Regions from separate parts of the Amycolatopsis sp. NPDC051373 genome, predicted to be linked through region 2. Evidence: riboswitches for the same ligand, from Rfam matches in the RefSeq annotation. Region 2 holds a riboswitch; each other region holds the start of a gene.

Region 1 (7,760 bases), on a different contig from region 2:
CGCGAGATCGCGCCGGCTTGGGGCGATCTCGCACGCGGCGGCGGAGCCGACGCAGTAAATTCACAGCATGGGTGAAGACAAGCGCGAACTGCCGCCGATTCCCGACCGCCTGCCCGCCGCGGTCGTGGACGCCCACACCCACCTCGACGCCTGCGGGGCGGTGACCGCCGCCGACGTGACGGCCATGGTCGACCGCGCCGAACGCGCCGGTGTGGCCCGTGTCGTCACGGTCGCCGACGACCTCGCCTCCGCGCGCTGGGCCGTCGACGCGTCCACGTGGGACGGGCGCGTGTTCGCCGCCGTGGCGATCCATCCCACGCGTACCAAGGAGTTCTCCGACGCGGACAAGTCCGAAGTGGAGCGTCTGGCGTCGGCCGAGCGCGTGGTCGCCGTCGGCGAGACCGGCCTCGACTACTACTGGGACTACTCACCGCACGACGCCCAGCAGGACGCGTTCCGCTGGCACATCGACCTCGCCAAGCGCCTCGGCAAGACGCTGATGATCCACGACCGCGACGCCCACGAGGACGTGCTGCGCATCCTGGACGAAGAGGGCGCACCGGACACCGTCGTCTTCCACTGCTTCTCCGGCGACGAGCACATCGCCCGCCGTTGCCTCGACAAGGGCTACGTGCTCTCGTTCGCCGGCACCGTCACCTTCAAGAACGCCCGCGGGCTCCACGAGGCCGCTCGGCTCGCGCCGGCAGGGCAATACCTCGCCGAGACCGACGCGCCGTTCCTGACCCCCCACCCGTTCCGTGGGCGCCCGAACGAGCCCTACTGCACCGCCTACACCGTCCGGCACCTCGCGGCGCTGAGGGGCGAAGCGGTCCACGAAGTGGCCGAAGCGGTCCGGACCACCGCCGAGCACGTCTACCAATTGCCCAGTGTCACAACGGGTTGAACGGATTGCGACGTTCGGGGAATGCGGTAGCCCACACTGACGAGTGACACAGGTCACGACACTCCGGGGGGTGTTTGCGCAACCCGGCGACCTCCGTTACTGTCCCGTGATCGTGCCGGTCGGAACCGCAGACGCGGATCCGGCTGATACGCCCACAGTCACGTCAGTGCACGTCGGGGAAGCGGCACCGAGGTTGGTACGACTCGGGACCGTGACGATGGCGCTGACTGGGGGTGTCGGACTTGAGAGGCGCGCCGAATGGTGCGTCGCGACGAAGGAACAGGTCGTGGCGACACGTCCTGTCCTGGGAAAGGGAACGACCCAGTGACTGGTAGCAGGCAGGGTGCCTCGCGCCATAGCACCGAGAACCGTGGTGCTGCGCAGACCCTATTCTCTTCCGCTGGTTCGGTGGCCGTGCTCGAGCGAGAGCTCGACGACACCGCCTATGGAGAGCTTGAATTCTCCGACGAGCTGTATGTGACCCAACAGGATGTGCTCGCGGCCCTCGGGCCCGACGCCGACGCGATGATGGCCGAGATCGACGTCGACGTCGACGAGCTGATCCGCCTGATCAACGCCGAGACGACGATGCTCCCGCCGCTCGCCCTCCCGGACGAGCTCGCCGAGGACCGCACCGCTTCTCCGGAGGCCAAGAAGGCCGCCGTCGAGGACGGCCTGCGTGAGGCCACCCGCGTCTGGAAGCGCCGCTTCCTCAAGGGTGCCGTGCTGTCGGTCCTGATCGCCGTCGGCGGCGGCGGTGCCGCGGCGCTGGCGATGAACAAGAGCGTGACCGTCGACGTCGATGGTCACGAGGTCACCGTCCACAGCTACGGCGACACCGTCGGCGAGGTTCTGGAAGACGCCGGCCTTTCCGTCGGCGCCCACGACTCGCTTTCGCCCTCGCCGCAGGCCGAGGTCGGCGACGGCGGCGTCATCAAGCTCGAGCGCGGCCGTCAGCTGAACCTCGTCGTCGACGGTGTGTCCCGCCCGTCCTGGGTGCGCGCGACCACGCTCGGCGAGGCCATGACCCAGCTCGGCATGGCCGACATGATGGGCAAGGGCGCCTGGACCTCGATGCCGGGCACCGGCGAGCTGCCGCTCGAGGGCTCGACCGTGCAGGTCAAGACCCTCAAGCACATCACGCTCTTCGACGGCACCAACGCGCCGCGCCAGGTCGCCACCAACGCGGTGACCACCAAGGAGTTCCTCTCCGACTTCAAGATGAGCCTCGGCCCGGACGACGCGGTCGAGGGTGGTCTGGACGTCTCCCTCAAGGACGGCGCCGAAGTCCACGTCAGCCGCATGGGCGTCTCGATGGTCAACCAGCAGGAGACCATCGACCCCGACGTGCAGAAGGTCGACGACCCGACGCTCGAACAGGGCAAGACCACCGTTCAGGACCCGGGCACCGCGGGCCAGAAGATGGTGACCTACAAGGTCACCAAGAAGAACGGCGAAGAGATCTCCCGCGAGCAGGTCTCGGTGAAGGTCCTCCTCGAGGCCAAGCCGAAGATCCTCAAGGTGGGCACGAAAAAGCCTGCCGACCCGGCGATCGGCGACGGTTCCGCGTGGGACCGCATCGCGGCGTGCGAGGCCGGCGGCAACTGGGCCATCAACACCGGCAACGGCTACTACGGTGGCCTCCAGTTCGACAAGCAGACCTGGGACGCCTACGGCGGCGACCAGTACGCGTCGTACCCGAACCAGGCTTCGCGCGCCCAGCAGATCTCGATCGCCGAGAAGGTCCGCGACGCCCGCGGTGGCTACAGCGCCTGGCCGGTCTGCGGCAAGCGGGCCTGAGTTCCGCGGTTCCCGAGGCTCGGTAGGCTTCCCCGGTGGTTGAACTGCTGGGGCCTGCCGAGATCCGCGGGCTGGCGGACGAGCTCGACGTCCGGCCGACGAAGAAGCTCGGCCAGAACTTCGTGCACGACCCCAACACGGTTCGCCGCATCGTCGAGCTGGCCGGAGTTCAGCCGGGCGACGTCGTCCTCGAGGTCGGCCCCGGACTGGGGTCGCTGACGCTGGGCCTGCTCGACGCCGGGGCCCACGTGGTGGCCGTCGAGATCGATCCGAAGCTGGCGGCGCGGCTTCCGCGCACTGCCGCCGAACGCGCTTCTTCCGTCGCGGATCAGCTGACTGTGGTCGGCGCCGACGCGTTGCGGATCAGCGCGGCCGATCTGCCGGCCGAACCCGTGTCACTGGTGGCGAACCTCCCGTACAACGTCGCGGTCCCCGTCGTGCTGCACCTGCTGGCCGAGCTTCCCTCGCTGCAGCGCGGGATGGTGATGGTCCAGACGGAGGTCGCCGACCGCATGGCCGCCGGTCCCGGCAGCCGCATCTACGGCGTGCCCAGCGTGAAGCTCGCTTGGTACGGGCCGGCGCGCAAGGTCGGCGCCGTGCCGCGGTCGGTGTTCTGGCCGGTGCCGAACGTCGACTCGTCGCTCGTGGCTTTCGAACGCGGCACTCCGGTGGAGGGCGTCGAGCGGCAACGCCTGTTCGAGGTCGTGGACGCCGCGTTCTCCCAACGCCGCAAGACGCTGCGCGCGGCCCTCGCGGGCTGGGCCGGTTCGGCCGATCGCGCCGGCGAGCTCCTCGTGGCGGCCGGAATCGACCCGAAGACGCGCGGCGAGCAGCTCGACGTGCACGACTTCGTCCGGCTCGCGGCTCAAGCCTGAAAGAGCCGACCCAGGTGGTAGTCCAGCGTCGCGAGGACTTCGGGCTGGGTGAAACGGCTGTGCAGGACGTCGAGACCCAGGCCGGTGAAGCCCGCGACCAGCAGGTTGGCCTCGTGCCGCGGCTGGACGCCGGGTGGGAGCACCGCGCGACGCAACAGGCTGGTGAGCAGGTCTTCGATCGGCGTCTCGGCGTGCAGGAACACCTTCGCCAGCGCCGGGTCGCTGTGGGTGCGGCTGAAGTAGGCGCGGTTGACGCGTAGCGACAGTTCGCGCTCGGCGTCCAGCGGGAGCAGCTCCGTGAGAAGAGTCCGGACCACGCCACGCACGCTCTGGTCGACCTGCGCCGCGATGCGGACCTGCGTGCGCTGCTCGCCGCGTTCATGGAGGTAACGCAGCGACAGCACGAGCAGGTTGTGCTTCGTTTCGAAGTAGTACTGCACCAGCCGCAGCGACACGCCTGCCTCGGCGGCCACCTCGCGCATGCTCACGGAGTCGAGCCCGCGTTCGGCCGCGATGCGCCACACTGCCGTGGCGATCTCGCGCCGGCGCTGTTCGTGGTCGACTCGGTGCGCCACGGTCCTCCTCCGCTGTTGTGGTACGATTGTATCCGATACGCGCGTATCACAGCCGGGTGTGACGGACGTCCGGATTCGGCTCGCGGACGGGAGTGGGGTGTCCGGCCGGGAAGACGGAGTGTCTCGCCGTGGCGAACTACCTCGCCGAACCGTCATTTACCCACGCGCGAGCTGCTCCGCGTCGCCCGTGCCGGAATCGGGTCTCCACCAGGGATCGGCAGCGTCCACAGTGGAATAGGTCGCCGGATTCGCCGCGGGGAAGAAATTCGGTGCCGGAGCTTTCGGGGTCCAGGATGTGGCTGCGGGTGTCCCGGTATCCGGGCACCACCACTCGTGTGATCTGCACCAACGCGCTTGCGTTCACCCAATGGGATCGGCTTTACTCAGAATGTCCATCCCGAGCGACTGAGAGACCTGGCTCGCCGAAGTCGCAGCAACCACCCCCCATGGGGCAGGTGCTACAGCCAGGACCGATGGAGGCTGTTTCCGATGCAGAGGGTAGCCCGCCCGCTCCTGTTGACCCGGCGGCGCGTCGTCGATGAAGGTCGCCGCACGGTATGTGCGTGTCGACGCTCCACAGTCATCGCCTGATCTTTTCTACCGCAATTCTGCGCACCGTCCGAAAAGGACGGTAATTCGGTGACGCCCGGCGCGCCCGGAAACGGTGCTGCGCCTCATGCCTGGAGCTCCCTTCGTGATCACTGTCGAAAACGTGTCCAAGTCCTTTCCCCTCAACGGAAATCCGGTCGCCGCGCTGCGTGATGTGAGCGTCGACGTGCAGGCCGGTTCCCTCTTCGGCGTGGTGGGGCCAGCCGGCTCCGGCAAGTCCACACTCGCCCGCTGCATCGCGCTGCAGGAGCGCCCGGACCGCGGTGTCGTGCGGCTCGACGGCCTCAACACCGGTGCGCTCGACGGCCGCCGGCTGCGTGAAGTCCGCCGCCAGCTGGGTGTCGTCGGCACCAAGCCGGAGCTGCTCGCCGAGCGCACCGTCGCCGGCAACATCGCCACCCCGCTGGAGCAGCTCGGCATCGAGGGGCCGCAGCGCAAGACCCGCGTCGGCAACCTGCTCGACCTCGTGGGCCTCACCGCCCGTGCCGCACAGAAGCCGGCCGACCTCACGCCCGGCCAGCTGCGCCGTGTCGCCGTGGCCAAGGCGCTCGCCGCCGGCCCGGCCGTGCTGCTCGCCGACGACCCCACCGCCGGCATCGCACCCGAAGAGGCCGGCGCCGTGCTGGCCGTCCTCGACCGGGCGCGCGCCGAGCTGGGCACCACCGTGCTGCTGACCACTCCGGACGCCGGTGTCGTCCGCCGCGTCTGCGACGACGTCGCGGTGCTCGAAGACGGCGCGGTCGTCGAACGCGGTCACGTGCTCGACCTCATCGCCTCGCCGGGCAGCTGGACCGCGCAGGCGGTGCTGCCGGCGATCGAGACCGCTCGCGCGCAAGCCGCGAAGTACGACCGGTCCGCCGACGTCGTGCTGATCGGCTTCGCGTCCGTCGGCGCCCTGCTGCCCGAGGCGGCCGGCCGTTTCGACGTGGAGGTCGCCACCATCGGCGGCGGACTCACGCGCATCGGCGACACCCCGATCGCCCGTTTCCGCATCGGTGTCCGTGGCGAGCGGGCCGACGCGGCGCTGGCGTGGATCGCCGACCGCGGCGCCCACGTGACGCCGGTCGTGCGGGCCGCGCACAGCGTCGCCGCCTGACCCCAGCCGAACCCGTCGGTGCCGTGAAGGGCCCGCTGAAGGACTCCGATTCCTTCAGCGGGCCCTTCACGGCTCGGTGCGCGGGTCTCGGGGTCCAAGGTTGGCGACGAGGTGTCCGAGAGGTTGGGACAGGCGTCCCGAAAACGGCTGTTTTCTCCTGGTGGGGAGCCCAGGCGCCCGGCCACGTAGGCTTGACGGGTGCTCGCCGTAGTTCCACCACCAGTCACCGTCCGGGTCCCGGCCAAGGTCAACCTGCACCTGGCCATCGGTGACCTGCGCGAGGACGGCTACCACGACTTGGTCACCGTCTTCCAGGCGTTGTCGCTCACGGACGAGGTGACCGTCGCGGCCACCGACGACCCGGGGCTCGAAGTCTTCGGCGAGGGGGAGGGGTCGGTGCCCACCGACGCCACCAACCTCGCCTGGCGCGCGGCCCAGGAGCTTTCCACCTACACCGGCCGCGCCGAGGGCGACGACCCGAAGTTGCGGATCGTGCTGCGCAAGGGCATCCCCGTCGCCGGCGGCATGGCGGGCGGGAGCGCCGACGCGGCGGCGACGCTCGTCGGCCTGGCCTCGCTGTGGAAGCTCGACGTGACGCGCGACGAGCTGGCCGCCATCGCGGGCAAGCTCGGCAGCGACGTGCCCTTCGCGCTCTACGGCGGCACCGCGCTCGGCACCGGCCGCGGTGAGCAGCTCGTGCCCGTGCTGTCGCGCCACACGTTCCACTGGGTGCTCGCGTTCGACACCGAAGGCCTGTCGACGCCGAAGGTGTTCGGCGAGCTCGACCGCCTGCGCGCCGAAGGCAACCCGCCGCGCATCGGCTCGCACACCCCGGTCGTCGAGGCCCTCGCGTCGGGCGACCCCCGTCAGCTCGCGCTGCTGCTGGGCAACGACCTGCAGGCGGCCGCCGTGTCCCTGCGTCCTGGCTTGCGTCGCACGCTGCGCGCGGGCGTGAACGCGGGTGCTTTGGCCGGCTGCGTGTCCGGCTCGGGGCCCACGTGCGCGTTCCTCTGCGCCGACGCGCAGGCCGCCGTCGAGGTGGCGGCCGAGCTGTCCGGCGCCGGCGTGTGCCGAACGGTGCGCGTCGCCCACGGCCCGGTGCCCGGCGCTCGGCTGGTCGGCGGCGACGACGCACCCCGTGGCGCGCCACCGCGCGTGCACGCCTGAACATCTAGTCCACTGTGGAAAGGATCGGCTGAATCGGATGGCCAACCTGGTCAACCTGGAGTCGGTGAGCAAGTCGTACGGGGTGAAACCGCTGCTGGACAGCGTTTCGCTCGGCGTCGCCGCCGGACAGCGCATCGGCGTGGTCGGTCTCAACGGAGGCGGCAAGACGACGTTGCTGGAGGTGCTCGCGGGTCTGAGCGAGCCGGATTCCGGCCGGGTGAGCCATGTTCGTGACCTGCGCATGGCCGTCGTCACCCAGCGCACCGAGCTGCCTTCGGGTAGCACGGTCGGCGACGTCGTGCTCGAACGCTATGGCGCGGAACACGAATGGGCCGCCGACGCGCGCGTCCGGTCCATTGTAGACGGACTCGGCATCACGGCGATCGGCCTCGACACCCCGACCGCGAACCTCTCCGGTGGCGAACGCCGTCGCGTCGCGCTGGCCGCGGCGCTGACCGGCGAGCTCGACCTCGTGGTGCTCGACGAGCCCACCAACCACCTGGACGTCGAAGGTGTCCGCTGGCTGGCCGACCACCTGCTGGCGCGCCGGATCGCCGTGGTGGTCGTGACCCACGACCGGTGGTTCCTCGACACCATCGCGAGCCTCACCTGGGAGGTCACCGGAGGGCGCGTCGAGCAGTACGAAGGTGGTTACGCCGACTGGATCTTCGCGCGCGCCGAGCGCGCGCGACTGGCCGCGACGGCCGAGGAGAAGCGGCAGAACCTCGCGCGCA
Region 2 (7,760 bases):
CGATGGCCGCCTGGATCGGCACCTCGAACTGCTGGCGCGGGATGAGCTCGCGAAGCCGCGTGGCCATCCGGTTGCCGTAACCGTAGGCGGCGTCCTTGTGCACGATCGCCGAGAACGCGTCCACGGTCTCGCCCTGCAGCAGGATGTCGACCTTGACGAGCTCGGCGACCTGGTTGCCCGCCTCTTCGTAGTCGAGCGAGGCGTACCCGCGCGTGCGCGACTTCAGCGTGTCGAAGAAGTCGAAGATGATCTCCGCGAGCGGGATGTTGTAGCGCAGCTCCACGCGGTCTTCGGACAGGTAGTCCATGCCGAGCAGCACACCGCGCTTGCTCTGGCACAGCTCCATGATCGTGCCGACGAACTCGCTCGGCGCGAGGATGCTCACCTTCGACACCGGCTCGTGGACCTCGGAGATCTTGAGCCCGGTGGGCCAGTCCGACGGGTTGGTGACGACGATCTCGCTGCGGTCTTCGAGCACCACGCGGTAGACCACGTTGGGCGCGGTGGAGATCAGGTCGAGGCCGAACTCGCGCTCGAGGCGGTCGCGCGTGATCTCCAGGTGCAGTAGGCCGAGGAACCCGCAGCGGAAGCCGAAGCCCAGCGCGACCGAGGTCTCCGGCTCGTAGGCGAGCGCCGCGTCGTTGAGCTGCAGCTTCTCCAGCGCCTCGCGCAGCTCCGGGTAGTCGGAGCCGTCGACCGGGTAGAGGCCCGAGTAGACCATCGGCTTCGGCTCGCGGTAGCCGGCGAGCGGTTCGGTGGCGCCGTGGCGTTCGGAGGTCACGGTGTCGCCGACCTTCGACTGGCGGACGTCCTTCACACCGGTGATCAGGTAGCCCACCTCGCCGACGCCGAGGCCCTTGCTGGGCTTGGGCTCCGGCGAGATGATGCCGACCTCCAGCAGCTCGTGGGTCGCGCCGGTGGACATCATGCGGATCTTCTCGCGCGGGGTGATCTTGCCGTCGACCACGCGGATGTAGGTGACCACGCCGCGGTAGGTGTCGTAGACCGAGTCGAAGATCATCGCGCGCGCCGGGGCGTCCGCGTCGCCGACCGGCGCCGGGACCTGGCGCACGACCTCGTCGAGCAGCGCGCCGACGCCGACGCCCGTCTTCGCCGAGACGCGCAGCACGTCGGTGGGCTCGCAGCCGATGATGTGCGCGAGCTCGGCCGCGTACTTGTCCGGGTCGGCCGAGGGGAGGTCGATCTTGTTGAGCACCGGGATGATCTGGAGGTTGTTCTCCAGCGCCAGGTACAGGTTGGCCAGCGTCTGCGCCTCGATGCCCTGCGCGGCGTCGACCAGCAGGACCGCACCTTCGCACGCCTCCAGGGCGCGCGAGACCTCGTAGGTGAAGTCCACGTGGCCGGGCGTGTCGATCATGTGCAGCACGTGGTCCTGGCCCTCGACCTGCCAGGGCAGGCGGACGTTCTGGGCCTTGATCGTGATGCCGCGCTCACGCTCGATGTCCATCCGGTCGAGGTACTGCGCGCGCATCGCCCGTTCCTCGACGACGCCGGTGAGCTGCAGCATGCGGTCCGCCAGCGTCGACTTGCCGTGGTCGATGTGGGCGATGATGCAGAAGTTGCGGATCAGTTCCGGCGGCGTGAAGGTGGTGTCGGCGAACGTCTTGGGCGCTGTCACTCGTGTGGTCCTCGGGAAAGGTCGGGGGTGGCCGCTTCCTATCGTCCCATGGACCTCCGGGTGCGGTTGGGGGTCATCCCCGATGCGAGCGCGCCGGGCTGGTGGTGACCTCGAAGGATGAGCACTCCACACCCTCCCCCGGGGACCTTCGACACCGCGCTCGACCGGGCGTTCGGCCACCCCAGCGGCCTGCTGGGCCGCGTCGGCGGCCGGCTGATGTCGCGCGGCAACGCCGCCACCGAGCAGCGGCTCGTGGACCTGGCGCGACTGGAACCCGATGAAACCGTGCTGGTCGTGGGCCCCGGCCCGGGCGTCGGGCTCGACGCCGCGAGCCGCCTGGCGGGCGAGGTCGTCGGCGTCGAGCCCTCCGCCGAGATGCGCGCCCTGTGCCGCGAACGCTGCGGCGACCGCGTGAAGCTGCGCGACGGCACCGCCGCTACGACCGGCTGTGCCGACGCTTCCGTGGACGTCGTGCTGAGTGTCAACAACGTCCAGCTCTGGGACGACCGCGCGGCGGGCTTCGCCGAGCTGTTCCGCGTGCTGCGCCCCGGCGGCCGGCTGCTGCTGTCCGCGCACGAGAAGTGGCTGCCGGTTCCCCGGCACGACCTGGGCGCCGAGGTCACCGCAGCGGGCTTCACCGACCTCCAGACGTGGACCTGGGAGCCCCCGGGCTTCGCGGCCCTGGCGGCGCAGCTGCGGGCCCGCAAGCCCTAGCGCGAGTCCGTCCGCAGCGGGTGGTCGGGCGGCACCTGCACCAGGACGATGCGCAGGCCGTCCGGGTCGGTGATCCAGGCCTCGTCCAGCCCCCACGGCTCGCGGCGCGCCCCGCGGACCGGCGTGACGCCGCGCGCGGCCAGCTCCTCGAGCGTCGCCGGCAGGTCGCGGACCTGCAGCCAGAGGTCGACGGCCGCCGAGGGCGTGGCGTCGTTGCTGCCCACGACCTCGATCGAACCGCCGCCCGCGAAGAAGACCGTGCCACCGGGGAACTCGCGCTGGATCGCCAGCCCGAGCGTGTCCCGGTAGAACGCGGTCGAGGCCTCCAGGTCGCGCGGGTGGATCAGCACCCGGCTGCTCAGTACGTCCATACGTCCTGCCTACCCGAGTGGCTCAGGCCACCGCAATCGCGACGATCCCGGCCAGCACCACCAGCGAGCCCACCAACCGGCGCGCCGCGTTCCGCTCACCGAGCACGAACCACGCCGCGAGCCCGCCCAGCACGATCGACAGCTCCCGCGCCGGCGCGACCAGGCTGACCGGCGCCATCCGCAGCGCGTACAGCACCAGCAGGTACGCCGCGGGCGAGGCGATCCCGACGATCAGCGTCTCTTTGCGGTGCTCGCGCCACAGCTTCGCCACCTCGGCGCGGGCGCGCAGGGCCGCGGGCGCCAGCAGCACGCTCTGCACCAGCGCGCCGCCGCCGAAGTACACGAGGGGCGGCACCGCGAGCGTCGTCACGGAGTGGGCGTCCCAGAGCGTGTAGGCCGCGATGGTCGCGCCGGTGAGCACGCCGTAGAACACACCGGCGCGGCGCGCTTTGACGTCGGCCTCGCTACCGCCGAGGCTGATCACCAGCACGCCCGCCACCACCAGGAACGCCCCGATCAGGCCCAGCACGCCGGGGTGCTCGTGCAGCACGAGTACCGCCGCCAGCACCGACAGCAGCGGCCCGGTGCCGCGCGCGAGCGGGTAGACGATCGACAGGTCGCCGACGGCGTACCCGCGCTGCAGCACCGTGCCGTACGCCACGTGCAGCACGGCCGTCACCCCGGCAGCGAGCAGCCACGTCCACTGTGGACGTTCGTGTTCGACCAGGAGTGCCGTGATGACCACGGGAAGCAGCACCACGGCGGAGACGGTGTAGTACAGCCACACGAACCGCGGCCCGCCGAAGGTGACGCGCTTCGCGGCGAGGTTCCACCCCGCGTGCACGACGGCGGCGATGAGGACGAACGACAGAGCTGTGGTGTTCACCGGACCCCTTCGGATCTTCCGCGCACGCGGAAGGCCGGGTCCTCCAGGCTTTTGTCCCGTCAGATGAACGGCGGGCGCCGGGCCGCACCGATGGTGCCGCTCGGACCTGTCCCGCCGGCCCTGGTTGTCTTGCGTCTTGTCTTGCTTTGGTGCGGCGGGCCGGCAGCGGAACCCTAGGCACTACGGTCCTCACCGTAACCGAACCGATCACTCCGGGCCGCTCGAGGGGCCCGCGAGCAGGCCTGTTAGGCTTTCTCGTCGTTGCCGTGCGGCATTCCGTCAGGGAGGAAACCCGGCCGCGTCTGTCTTCACGCCAGGCGCCCGGAGCCACTTCGACGCGGCAGCGACCTTCACCGAGACGAAAGCAGGACGCCTTCATGGCCAACATCAAGTCCCAGATCAAGCGCATCACCACCAACGAGAAGGCCCGTCAGCGCAACCTGGCGATCCGCTCCTCGGTGAAGACCGCGATCCGCAAGTTCCGTGAGGCCGCCGACTCCGGCGACAAGACCAAGGCCCTCGAACTCCAGCGCGACGCCGCCCGCAAGCTCGACAAGGCTGTCACCAAGGGCGTCATCCACGCCAACCAGGCCGCCAACAAGAAGTCGGCTCTCGCGAAGCGCGCGAACCAGCTCTGAGCTGATCGCAGCACCCTGCCAGTCCTGAAAGGGCCCGGTGACCGACTGGTCGCCGGGCTTTTTCGTGCGCTCTCCCGCTCTCCCGCTCCCCGTGAGCAGCGTGCCTTTGCGTTGAGAAAACCCGGCCACGGTCGATCGGCCGGCGGTGGCTGTTGCGAAGTCTGCACACCCGACCAGCGGTCCCGCCCGGCCATCTCGCGGCTGCTGTGCCTCAGGCCCTGTGCCGGTGGCCCGAGCCCTGCCCGCCGAGCAGCGTCAGCGTTCACCCTTGGCGGCGACGACCTCGACGACCGCGCGTTCCAGGGCGTAGTCGGCGTCGGCCGCCACGCCCTTGACCTCGGCGTTCAGGCGGGCGACCACGCGCATCGCGGTGGCGAGGCCGTCCTGGCCCCAGCCGCGTGACTGGCCCTGCGCCTTGCGGATCTTCCACGGCGGCATGCCCAGCTCGCCGGCCATCTGGTTCGGGTTGCCGCGGCCCGCGGCGGACACGCGGGCGATCGTGCGCACCGCGTCCGCGAGGGCGTCGGCGACCAGGACGTGCGGCACGCCCAGCTGCATGGCCCAGCGCAGCGACTCCAGGGCCGCCGCGCGGTCGCCGCCCACGGCCTTCTCCGCCACGGCGAAGCCGGTCACGTCGGCGCGGCCGGTGTGGTAGCGGCGCACGGCCTGCTCGTCGACCACGCCACCGGTGTCGGCGACGAGCTGCGTCGCCGCGGAGGACAGCTCGCGCAGGTCGGAGCCGACGGTGTCCATCAGCGCCATCACCCCCGCCGCATCGATCTTGCCGCCGACGCGGCGCACCTCGTTGCGCACGAACGACTCCCGATCGGCGGGCTTCGTCAGCTTCGGGCACTCGGTGATCTCCGCGCCCGCCTTTTTCAGCGCCGCGGGCAGCGCCTTGGCCGCCTTGCTGCGGCCGCCGCCGTTGTGCACGACCACGAGCACGATCCCGTCGGCGGGCGCCTTGAGGTAGGCCATCACCGCGTCCGCCAGCTCCTGCGAGATGTCCTGCGCCGAGTCGAGCACGATGACCCGTCCCTCGCTGAACAGCGAGGGACTCACCAGCTCGGCGAGCACGGGCGGTGTGAGTTCGGACACCCGGTTGCGCGTCATCTCGGCCGTCGAGTCCACGGCCCGCGCGGCATCCAGCGACGAGCGGACAGCCCGCTCGATGAGCAGTTCTTCCTCACCGAGGACGAGGTGGAGCGGCGCGGGTGCGGTGGTCACCCCGCCATCCTCTCACCCGCTCGGCCACGCGCCCGCCGCGGTGATCTGCGCCGCCACCGTGGCACGAGGTGATCGCCATGTCGTACGGTGTACCCGAGGCAGCGCCCAGCTCCACCAGATTCACACTCCACCAGATTCACAGCGGCGCGCCGACAACTGAACACCGCTCATCCAGAGGGGCAGAGGGAACGGCCCGACGAAGCCCCGGCAACCGGCGTACAGCCTGTCTTCCCGAATTTGCGGGATAGCTGACGACCACGGTGCCAATTCCGGCCCGCTTTTGCGGGGCAGATGAGGAAAGGAACCTCGCGATGACCGTTACCCTCGGCACGACCTCCACCAAGAAGACCCTGGACCTCGGTCCGGCAGTCGAACTGGTTTCGAAGGAAGAGGGCCACCGGCAGCCGCTCGCCCCGGAGTTCGTCTCCGCCGAGGACTTCTCGCCACTCGAGGTTGCCTACGACTTCGGCCGCGTGCGCCGCGAAGACATCGAGGCCGGCCCCAAGAACATCTGGCGCTACAAGAAGCTCCTTCCCGTCCCCTCGACCGTCGAGGAGATCCCGAACACCGAACCCGGCGCCACGCGCCTGGTGAAGGCCGACCGCCTCGCCAAAGCGCTGGGCCTGAAGTCCCTGTGGGTCAAGGACGACACCGGCAACCCCACGCACTCCTTCAAGGACCGTGTGGTCGCCGTCGCGCTGGCCGCGGCCCGCGAGTTCGGCTTCGAGGTCCTCGCGTGTCCCTCGACCGGCAACCTGGCCAACGCGACGGCCGCCGCCGCGGCCCGCGCCGGCTGGCGGTCGGTCGTGCTGATCCCGAAGTCGCTCGAACGCGCCAAGATCCTCACCACCGCCGTCTACGACGGTGACCTGATCGCCGTCGACGGCAACTACGACGACGTCAACCGCCTCGCCACCGAGCTGGCCGGCGAGCACCCGACGTGGGCGTTCGTCAACGTCAACGTGCGCCCCTACTACTCCGAAGGCTCCAAGACGCTCGGCTACGAGGTCGCCGAGCAGCTCGGCTGGCGCCTGCCGGAGCAGATCGTGGTACCGATCGCGTCGGGTTCGCAGCTGACCAAGGTGGACAAGGGTTTCCGCGAGCTCGGCCAGCTCGGCCTCGTGGAAGCCAGCCCCTACAAGGTCTTCGGCGCGCAGGCCACCGGCTGCTCCCCCGTCTCGGCCGCGTTCCGCGCCGGCCACGACGTGGTCCAGCCCGTGAAGCCCGACACCATCGCCCGCTCGCTCGCGATCGGCAACCCCGCCGACGGCCCCTACGTGCTCGACGTCGTCAACCGCACCGGCGGCGCGATCGAGGACGTGAGCGACGAGGAGGTCGTCGAGGGCATCCGGCTGCTCGCGCGCACCGAGGGCATCTTCACCGAGACCGCGGGCGGCGTCACCGTCGCGACCGCCAAGAAGCTCATCGAGGCCGGCAAGATCGACCCCGACGCCGAGACCGTGCTGCTCATCACCGGCGACGGCCTCAAGACGCTCGACGCCGTCGAAGGCCGCATCGGCCCCAAGGCCACCGTGCCGCCGTCGGCCGAAGCCGTGAGCAAGGCCCTCGGCCTCTGACCGCCGGGCCCGCGGGCCGCTCCCCTACCGGGGCGGTCCGCGCGGCTCACCCCGGCGCGCCACCGCAGGTCCGCCGTCACCGGGCAGCACGGCCGTGTCGCCGTCCACATCGGTCCGCGTCACGAGCACACCCAACGCGCCCAGCACGTCCACTGTGGACTTCGCCGGGTGCCCGTAGCTGTTGCCCGCGCCCACGCTGATCATCGCCGCCCGCGCGCCCACGGCCTCGAGGAACTGAGGCAACGAGTAGCGCGAGCCGTGGTGGGGAACCTTCAGCACGTCGGCGTGCAGATCCACCCCCTCGGCCAGCAAGTCGGCCTGCGCGGCCAGTTCCACGTCTCCGGTCAGCAGCACCCTCCCCGCCGCCGTGGTCGCGCGGAGCACCACGGAACTGTTGTTGATCATCGTGCCGTCCTGCAGGGCGGCCGCCCGTGCCGTGACGTAGCGCGGCCCGAGCACGTCCAGCGACAGCCCCGGCCAGTCGAGCCGCTGCCCATCGCTGAGCTCCAGCAGCGGAACGTGGTGCGTCGCCGCCTCCTGCGACACCTGCTGCCACGCCCACGCCGGCGCCCGCCCGGGCCCGACGGCGATCGCCCCCACGGCCCGGCCGTCGAACACCGACGACAGCCCGCCGATGTGGTCGGCGTGCAGGTGGCTGAGCACCAGTAGCGGGATCCGCTCCACGCCGAGCCGCCGCAGGCACTCGTC
Region 3 (7,760 bases), on a different contig from region 2:
CATCGCGGTGATCGTGCTCGCGTCGGGGGCCGCCGTGGACTGGACCCTGCCGCTGTTGGTCGTTTACGAGCTCGCCGCCGGGCTCGTGATCGGCTTGCTGTTCGGCTGGCTGGGCGCGATGGCGCTGCGCCGGGCCGCACTGCCGGCCACCGGCCTGTACCCGCTGGCGACGGTGGCCGTGTGCATCCTCGCGTACTCCTCCGGCCAACTGGCGCACGCGTCCGGGCTGCTCGCCACGTACGTCGCGGCGCTGGTGCTGGGCAACTCCAGGCTGCCGCACCGCTCCGACACGCTCTCGTTCGCCGAAGGCCTCGGCTGGCTCGCGCAGATCGGCCTGTTCGTGCTGCTCGGGCTCTTCGCGTCGCCGAGCCGGCTGCTGGAGACGCTCGTGCCCGGCCTCGTCGCGGGCGCGGTGGTGCTGCTGCTCGCGCGGCCCCTGTCGGTGGTGATCTCGCTGCTGCCGTTCCGGCTGCCGTGGCGGGAGCAGGCGTTCCTGTCGTGGGCGGGCCTGCGCGGAGCCGTGCCGATCGTGCTCGCGATGATCCCGCTTTCGCAGGGCGTGCCGGGTGCACAACGGCTGGTCGACGCCGTGTTCGTGCTGGTCATCGTGGTCACGCTGCTGCAGGGGGTCACACTCGGGCCGTTCGCGCGCCGGCTCGGGCTCACGAAGAGGGCCGAGGCCCAGGAGATCGAGGTCGACGCCGCGCCGCTCGACGAGCTCGGCGCGGAGTTGCTGCAGGTGCGCATCCAGAAGGGCTCGAAGCTGCACGGCGTATACATCTCCGAGCTCGGGCTGCCCGCCGGCGCCACCGTGAGCCTCGTGGTCCGCCACGGCTCCGGGTTCACGCCGCAGAAGACCAGCCGCCTGCAGGAGGACGACCAGCTGCTGGTGGTCACCACGGCGGCGGTCCGTGACGCGACCGAGCGCCGGATCCGCGCCGTCGACCGGGCCGGGCGGCTCGCGCGTTGGCGCGGTGAGCTGGGCCGCTGAGTCGAGCTGGCGTCCTCGAAGCGGGAGTTACCGCAGGGACGCGAGCACGGGCTCCAGCTCCTCCGGCGCGTGCCACAGCGGCAGCCGCAGATGCGTCCGGAACCCGTCGTAGACCGAAAACGCGGGCCCCGGCGCCAGTTTCACCCCCGTGGCGAGCGCCCGCTGGGCCAGGCGCACGGCGTCTTCGCCGGTGTCGGTCCACAGCCCGGTGCCGCCGGCCGGCCGCGTCCAGCGCCAGTGGGGGAACAGCCGGCCGAGCACGTCCACAGTGGACTCCAGGCGCGCGGTGAGCAGCGTGCGCCGGGCTTCCCGGGCTTCGGCGGCCCGCCGGAGCAACCCGACGGCGAGCAGCTGGTCGACGACCGAGCAGCCCAGGTCGATCGCCTTGCGGGCCTCGACCAGCCGGGCGACCGTCGGCGCGTCCGCGCGGATCCACCCGATCCGCACGCCGCCCCAGAACAGCTTCGACGCGGTGCCGATGCTCACCAGCAGCTCCGGTGGCACGTGTGCGGCCAGCCCTGGCGCCGTGCCGCGGAACACCAGGTCGGCGCTGCTGCGGTCCTCCACGGTGCGCAGACCGGCGGCCGTGACGAGCTCGCCGAGCTCACGCCGCGCGGCCGCGGGCATGCGCTCGCCGGTCGGGTTGTGTACGGACGGCTGGCAGTACAGCAGCGCGGGGGAGCGGCGCAGCGCGGCGCGCAGGTGGTCGCGGTCGATCCCGCCCGCGCTCCAGCGGATGCCCCGCAGCCGGGTCCCGGCGCCGGCGAACGCTTCGAGCGCGCCGCGGTAGCTCGGTTCCTCCACCAGGACCAGATCACCCGCCGCGACCAGCGTGTTGGCCACGAGCCACACGGCCTGCTGGGCGCCGGCGGTTACCACGACCTGCTCCGGGGCGGTGGGCACGCCGTCGTCGGTGAGCAGCCGGGCGATCGTGGCCCGCAGCCGCGGGACGCCGGCGGGGAAGTAGCCGTCAGTGTCGAGATAGGGCACCAGATCGGCGGGGCCGAGCGCGGCGAGCGCGTCCGCGGTCAGGGCCGAGCCGGGCAGGGCGCCGCTCGACAGGTCCGCCGGCGCCGCCGCACCGGTGAACGAGACGAGCCGGCCACCCGGCACGCCCGGGCCGCCGGGCTGGCGCCGCCGCACCCGGGAGCCGGAGCCGGCTTCGGCCGTGAGGAGCCCGTCGGCCGCCAGCCGGTCGTACGCCGAGGTCACCGTGCCCCGGGAAATGCCGAGTGCTCGCGCGAGCGGCCGCTGTGCCGGCAGGACGGCGGCTTCGGGCAGCACGGCGGAGTCGACCAGCTCGGCCAGCGTGGTGGCGAGCGCGGCCGGGAGCGTGGGGCCGCCGCCGCGCCACGCGCCGAGTAGCCGAGCCAGTTCGGCGGTCTCGACCCGGTGCATGGGCACCTCCTTCACCAGCCAGTTTGGACCACTTCCGGCCAACTGGCCCAGCGGCGGCGCCCGCGGGGGGCGACGATGGCGGGCATGGCCACGGTCTGCCTCGTCGGCACCCTCGACACGAAACACGCCGAATACGACTGGCTGCGCACCCGCCTCGAAATCGACGGGGTGCACACGCTGCTGGTCGACGCCGGTTCGTCGGCGTCCGACGGCGCCGACGTGCCCGCCGAGGAGGTGGCCCGCGCCGCCGGCGTCGACCTCGCGTCACTGCGGGGAGACCGCGGACGCGCCGTGGAGACGATGGCGCGCGGTGCGGCGGTGGCCGTGCGACGGCTGTTCGACGAAGGCCGCGTCGACGCCGTCCTGGCGGTCGGTGGCTCGGGCGGCTCGTCGATCGCGGCGGCCGTGATGCGCGAGCTGCCGGTGGGGGTGCCGAAACTGCTGGTCTCCACCATGGCGTCCGGCGACGTGCGCCCGTACGTGGGCGAGACCGACGTGACGCTGATGTACTCCGTGGTCGACATCGCGGGCCTCAACACGGTGTCGAAGACCGTGCTGGGCAACGCGGCGGCCGCGATCGCCGCCATGGCCCGCCACCACGAGACCGGCCGGGAGACCAGCGAGCGGCGGGTGGTCGCGGTGACGATGTTCGGCGTCACCACCCCCGCTGCCGACGAGGCCCGCGCCGAGCTGGAACGGCTCGGCTACGAGGTGCTCGTGTTCCACGCGACCGGATCCGGCGGCCGGGCGATGGAGAAGCTGGTGTCCGACGGCCTGCTGGCCGGTGTCCTCGATCTGACCACCACGGAGCTGGCCGACGAGCTCGTCGGCGGGGTGCTGTCGGCGGGCCCGCACCGGCTGGAGGCTGCGGGGCGAGCGGGCGTGGCGCAGGTGGTCAGCGTCGGCGCGCTCGACATGGTCAACTTCGGCCCGGCCGACACCGTACCGGAGCGGTTCGCGGGCCGGCACCTGCTGGTGCACAACCCGACTGTCACGCTCATGCGGACCACACCGGAGGAATCCGCGGAGCTGGGCACGCTGCTCGGGCGCAAACTCCGGGCGGCACAAGGGCCGGTCTCGGTGTTCCTGCCGCTCGGCGGAGTGTCCGCTGTGGACGTTCCGGACGGCCCGTTCCACGACCCTGCGGCCGACGCCGAGCTGTTCGCCCACCTCACCGAAGCGTTGTCCGGCAGCGCGGTGACCGTGACCCGGCGCGAAGAAGCCATCAACGACGCCGGGTTCGGCGCCGCCGCCGCGAGCGAACTGCACCGGCTCATCGGCGAAGGGAAGTCCTGACGTGGACCGCGAAACAGCGCTGACCCGGCTCACCGCGGCGGTCGCCGAAGGCAGGCCCGTGATCGGCGGCGGCGCGGGCACCGGCCTGTCCGCCAAGGCCGCCGAGGCCGGCGGCATCGACCTGCTGATCATCTACAACTCCGGCCGCTACCGCATGGCCGGGCGCGGGTCGCTCGCCGGACTGCTGGCCTACGGCGACGCCAACGGCATCGTCGTGGACATGGCGCGCGAGGTGCTCCCGGTCGTGCGCGACACGCCGGTACTGGCCGGTGTCAACGGCACCGACCCGTTCCGGCTGATGGGCCCGTTTCTCGACGAGCTCAAGCGGACGGGGTTCGCCGGCGTGCAGAACTTCCCGACGGTCGGGCTGATCGACGGCGTGTTCCGCCAGAACCTGGAGGAGACCGGCATGGGCTACGGCCTGGAGGTCGACCTCGTCGCGCTGGCCCGCGAACGCGACCTGCTCTCCGCGCCGTACGTGTTCGACCCCGAGCAAGCCGCCGACATGACCCGCGCGGGCGCCGACGTGCTCGTGCCGCACCTCGGGCTCACCACGAGCGGCACGATCGGCGCGCGCACTGCCGTCACGCTCGACGAGGCCGTGACCCGTGTGCAGGCGATGCACGACGCCGCCAAGCGGGTGAACCCGGACGTGCTCGTGCTGTGTCACGGCGGCCCGATCGCCGAGCCCGCCGACGCGCAGTACATGCTCGACCACACCGAGGGAATTGTGGGTTTCTTCGGCGCTTCCTCGATCGAACGGCTCCCGGCCGAGCGCGCGATCCGTGAGCAGACGGAAGCTTTCCGCGCCCTGCGGCGGTGATCGCCGGCGTGTGAGCGCCATCTCAGATCACGGGACGGGGCTTTCTTCGCACGGCCGGAATCAGTTACCTTCATCAACAGGTCATGAGTGCCAGCGTTCAGCCCCGGCTTGCTGGCCGGCAACCCTCCTACCGCGGTGGGGTGCCCCGGGTGAAGACCGGGCCGGTCGTGTTGTGCGACGGGCAAGCGCGGGCCCCTCGCCGGGGGTCCCCCGGACTGCCGAGGAGGCACCGCCATGACTCTCGCTCTGGACCGCACCGCTGAAAACACCGAAACCGTTGCCGCACAGGGGATTCCCGGCGTCGCGGGGGCGGCGCTGCGGGTGCCGCTGGTGACCGGCGGCGAGATCGGCTACGCGAACCTCGACCACGCCGCGAGCGCGCCGTGTCTCGACGCGGTCCGCTCCGCCGTCGACGAGTTCCTGCCCTGGTACGCGAGCGTGCACCGCGGCGCGGGCTTCGCTTCGCAGGTGTCCACGCGCCTTTACGAGCGCACGCGCGACATCCTGCGCCGGTTCGTCGACGCGCGTGCCACCGACACCGTCGTGTTCACCCGCAACACCACGGATTCCTTCAACCTGCTGGCGCGTTCGCTGCCGCGGCGCACGTCCGTGGTCGTGTTCGACACCGAGCACCACGCGGCCCTGCTGCCTTGGCGCGGCCCGAATGTGCGCCGCGTGCAGCTGCCGCGCACGCGCCTGGCCGCGGTGTCCGTTGTGGACGAAGCGCTGGCCGCCTGCCCGGAGGGACCGCGGCTCGTGGTGGTCACCGGAGCGTCCAACGTGACCGGCGAGCTGCTGCCGGTGGCCGAGATCGCCGCCGTGGCACGGAAGCACGGCGCCCGGGTGGCGCTGGACGCCGCACAGCTCGCGCCGCACCGCCGGATTTCCCTGCGGGAGCTGGACGTCGACTACGTCGCGCTTTCGGGGCACAAGGTCTACGCGCCCTTCGGCGCCGGCGCGCTCATCGGCCGGTCCGACTGGCTGCGCGCCGCCGAGCCGTACCTCGCCGGCGGGGGAGCGACGAAGCTCGTGACCGAGGACGCCGTGGTGTGGAACACCGGTGCCGAGCGGCACGAGGCCGGTTCGCCGAACACCGTCGGCGTCTACGCGCTCGGCGTCGCGTGCGAGCAGCTGTCCGCGCGCTGGGCCGCCGTGGGCGAGCACGAGGCCACGCTGCTGGAGCGGCTGCGCAAGGGCCTGTCCGGCGTGCCCGGCTGCGCCGAGCTGCGCCTGTTCGACGCGCCGGTGGACCGCGTGGGCACGGTGAGCTTCATCGTCGACGGCTTCGAACCCGGCTGGCTCGCCGCGGTCCTTTCGGCCGAGTACGGCATCGGCGTACGCGACGGCGCGTTCTGCGCCCACGTCGCCACCAAACGCCTCATCGGCGAATGCGGCCGCGACGGGCAGCAGGCCGTGCGCGTGAGCCTCGGCCTGGGCAGCACCGAGGAGCACGTGGACCGCCTCGTGTTGGCGCTGCGCCAGATCGTCGCCCGCGGCGCCCGCTGGGAGTACACGAAGGTCGACGGCCGCTGGGCCCCGGTGGGGGACCCGCGGGAGCTGCCGCCGTTCTGCGCCTGAGCCCGCTCGCTACCCTCGGCGCGTGGGGAGATCTTGGGGTTTCTGGGTTCCGCTCGCACTGCTGGGCTTCGCCGAGCTGATCCTGGCCGCGGTGCGGCTCGCGGCCGGTGCCGGTTCTGCCGTGGGCGAGTTCGTGAACCTGTCCGCGGTGCCGATGGACCGCGTGCACGTGGACTACTTCGGCACGGCCATCGGCGGTGAGCAGTTCCTGAGCCAGGATTCGCTGCCCGCGCCGGCCTCCACGTCGGCGCTGGGCTGGCCGATCGCACTCGCGCTGGTCGTGGCGATCGTGCTCTTCGGCTATGCGCGAGCCGGGACCAGGCCGAAACCCGGCCGGATCGCCCTGGTCCTCGCCGGCGGTGTGCTGGCGGTGCCCGTGCTCGACCTCGCCGCCTACGCCCAATTCGACCTCGACGCCGACGCCCGCGGCCCGGCGCTGGCCGCCGTGGGGCTGGTGGTGCTGGCGGGGTACGAGCGCAGTCTCCTGGTCCTCGCGGTCACAGTGGGCTTCGTGGCGGTGGCGGTGCTGCTACCGGGGGTCGCGGGGGTGGTTTCGTCGGCAGTGGTGCTGCTCGCGGCGGCGTTTCTGGTGGTCGCCGGACCCGTGAAGGGGCGTTCGCGGCCTGCCGCCGCGAACGGGTGAGGCCGGGGCGTGGACAATGGGGGCGTGAGCACCGAGCCCTCCTCGTCCGAACACGATCTGTCCGAGCCCGGTTCGCCCGAACCCGGCCGGCCCGAAGGCGCGCCCGCCGTCGAACCGGCGGTGAGCGGTGACGCGGCCTCAGCGGTCTCGGAGGAGCCCGAAGCGCCCGTGGTGCTGCCCAAGCGCCGGGTCGGGCTGGTGTTCGCGGTCGCGGCCCTGATCTGGGTGATCGACCTGGTGTCGAAGAACCTCGTGGCGGCCAACCTCGAGGGCAAGGAGCCGGTGCGCGTCCTCGGCGGGCTCATCTACCTGCAGGTGATCCGTAACCCCGGTGCCGCGTTCTCGATGGCCACGGGCATGACGTGGGTGCTCGCGCTGGTCGCGGCGGCCGTGGCCGTCGCCATCATCTGGCTCTCGCGGCGGCTGCGCAGCGTCGGCTGGGCCATCGGCCTCGGCCTGGTGCTCGCGGGCGCGCTCGGCAACCTCACCGACCGCATCTTCCGGGCCCCCGGCCCGCTGCGCGGCCACGTCATCGACTTCATCTCGGCCTTCGCCCCCAACGGCGAGGGCTTCGCGATCTTCAACATCGCCGACTCCGCGATCTGCTGCGGCGGCGTGCTCATCGTGCTGCTGTCGCTGCTGGGCAAGGACTACGACGGCACCTCGACCCGCGACAAGAACAGCAAGAAGGAGACCGCGTGACCGCGCGCCTGCTGCCCGTCCCCGACGGGCTCGACGGCATGCGCGTCGACGCCGGCCTCGCCAAGCTACTGGGCCTGTCCCGCACGGTGGTGGCGGAGCTCGCCGAAGCCGGGGACGTACTGGTGGACGGCCGGCCCGCCGGCAAGTCCGACCGCCTGACCGCCGGCGGCCTGCTCGAAGTGACGCTGCCGGAGCCGGAGTCCCCGATCCAGGTCGTCGCCGAGCCCGTGGAGGGCATGAAGATCCTCCACGACGACGACGACATCATCGTGATCTCCAAGCCGGTGGGCGTCGCCGTGCACCCGAGCCCCGGCTGGACCGGGCCGACG

The links. A riboswitch is a leader RNA that binds a small molecule or an ion and turns the genes downstream of it on or off. The one in region 2 is predicted to bind S-adenosylmethionine.
Region 1: another riboswitch for S-adenosylmethionine. It lies ahead of AB0383_RS42700 (ATP-binding cassette domain-containing protein); the one in region 2 lies ahead of thrC (threonine synthase).
Region 3: another riboswitch for S-adenosylmethionine. It lies ahead of AB0383_RS43460 (aminotransferase class V-fold PLP-dependent enzyme); the one in region 2 lies ahead of thrC (threonine synthase).

What each region holds. Positions count from the first base shown of each region.
Region 1 is NZ_JBFBAE010000034.1:42,319-50,078, forward strand. Features, by position in the region: gene AB0383_RS42680 (TatD family hydrolase) at 68-904, shown strand; gene AB0383_RS42685 (transglycosylase family protein) at 1,319-2,704, shown strand; gene rsmA (16S rRNA (adenine(1518)-N(6)/adenine(1519)-N(6))-dimethyltransferase RsmA) at 2,740-3,579, shown strand; gene AB0383_RS42695 (TetR/AcrR family transcriptional regulator) at 3,570-4,154, opposite strand; SAM riboswitch class I at 4,544-4,650, shown strand; gene AB0383_RS42700 (ATP-binding cassette domain-containing protein) at 4,849-5,859, shown strand; gene AB0383_RS42705 (4-(cytidine 5'-diphospho)-2-C-methyl-D-erythritol kinase) at 6,058-7,026, shown strand; gene AB0383_RS42710 (ABC-F family ATP-binding cassette domain-containing protein) at 7,064-7,760, shown strand, end outside.
Region 2 is NZ_JBFBAE010000026.1:140,148-147,907, reverse strand. Features, by position in the region: gene lepA (translation elongation factor 4) at 1-1,639, opposite strand, end outside; gene AB0383_RS37970 (class I SAM-dependent methyltransferase) at 1,757-2,353, shown strand; gene AB0383_RS37965 (VOC family protein) at 2,350-2,724, opposite strand; gene AB0383_RS37960 (EamA family transporter) at 2,747-3,610, opposite strand; gene rpsT (30S ribosomal protein S20) at 3,988-4,248, shown strand; gene holA (DNA polymerase III subunit delta) at 4,504-5,475, opposite strand; SAM riboswitch class I at 5,640-5,773, shown strand; gene thrC (threonine synthase) at 5,787-7,052, shown strand; gene AB0383_RS37940 (ComEC/Rec2 family competence protein) at 7,077-7,760, opposite strand, start outside.
Region 3 is NZ_JBFBAE010000035.1:86,266-94,025, forward strand. Features, by position in the region: gene AB0383_RS43440 (potassium/proton antiporter) at 1-991, shown strand, start outside; gene AB0383_RS43445 (PLP-dependent aminotransferase family protein) at 1,019-2,389, opposite strand; gene AB0383_RS43450 (Tm-1-like ATP-binding domain-containing protein) at 2,474-3,685, shown strand; gene AB0383_RS43455 (phosphoenolpyruvate hydrolase family protein) at 3,687-4,508, shown strand; SAM riboswitch class IV at 4,588-4,702, shown strand; gene AB0383_RS43460 (aminotransferase class V-fold PLP-dependent enzyme) at 4,743-6,086, shown strand; gene AB0383_RS43465 (hypothetical protein) at 6,109-6,729, shown strand; gene lspA (signal peptidase II) at 6,850-7,431, shown strand; gene AB0383_RS43475 (RluA family pseudouridine synthase) at 7,428-7,760, shown strand, end outside.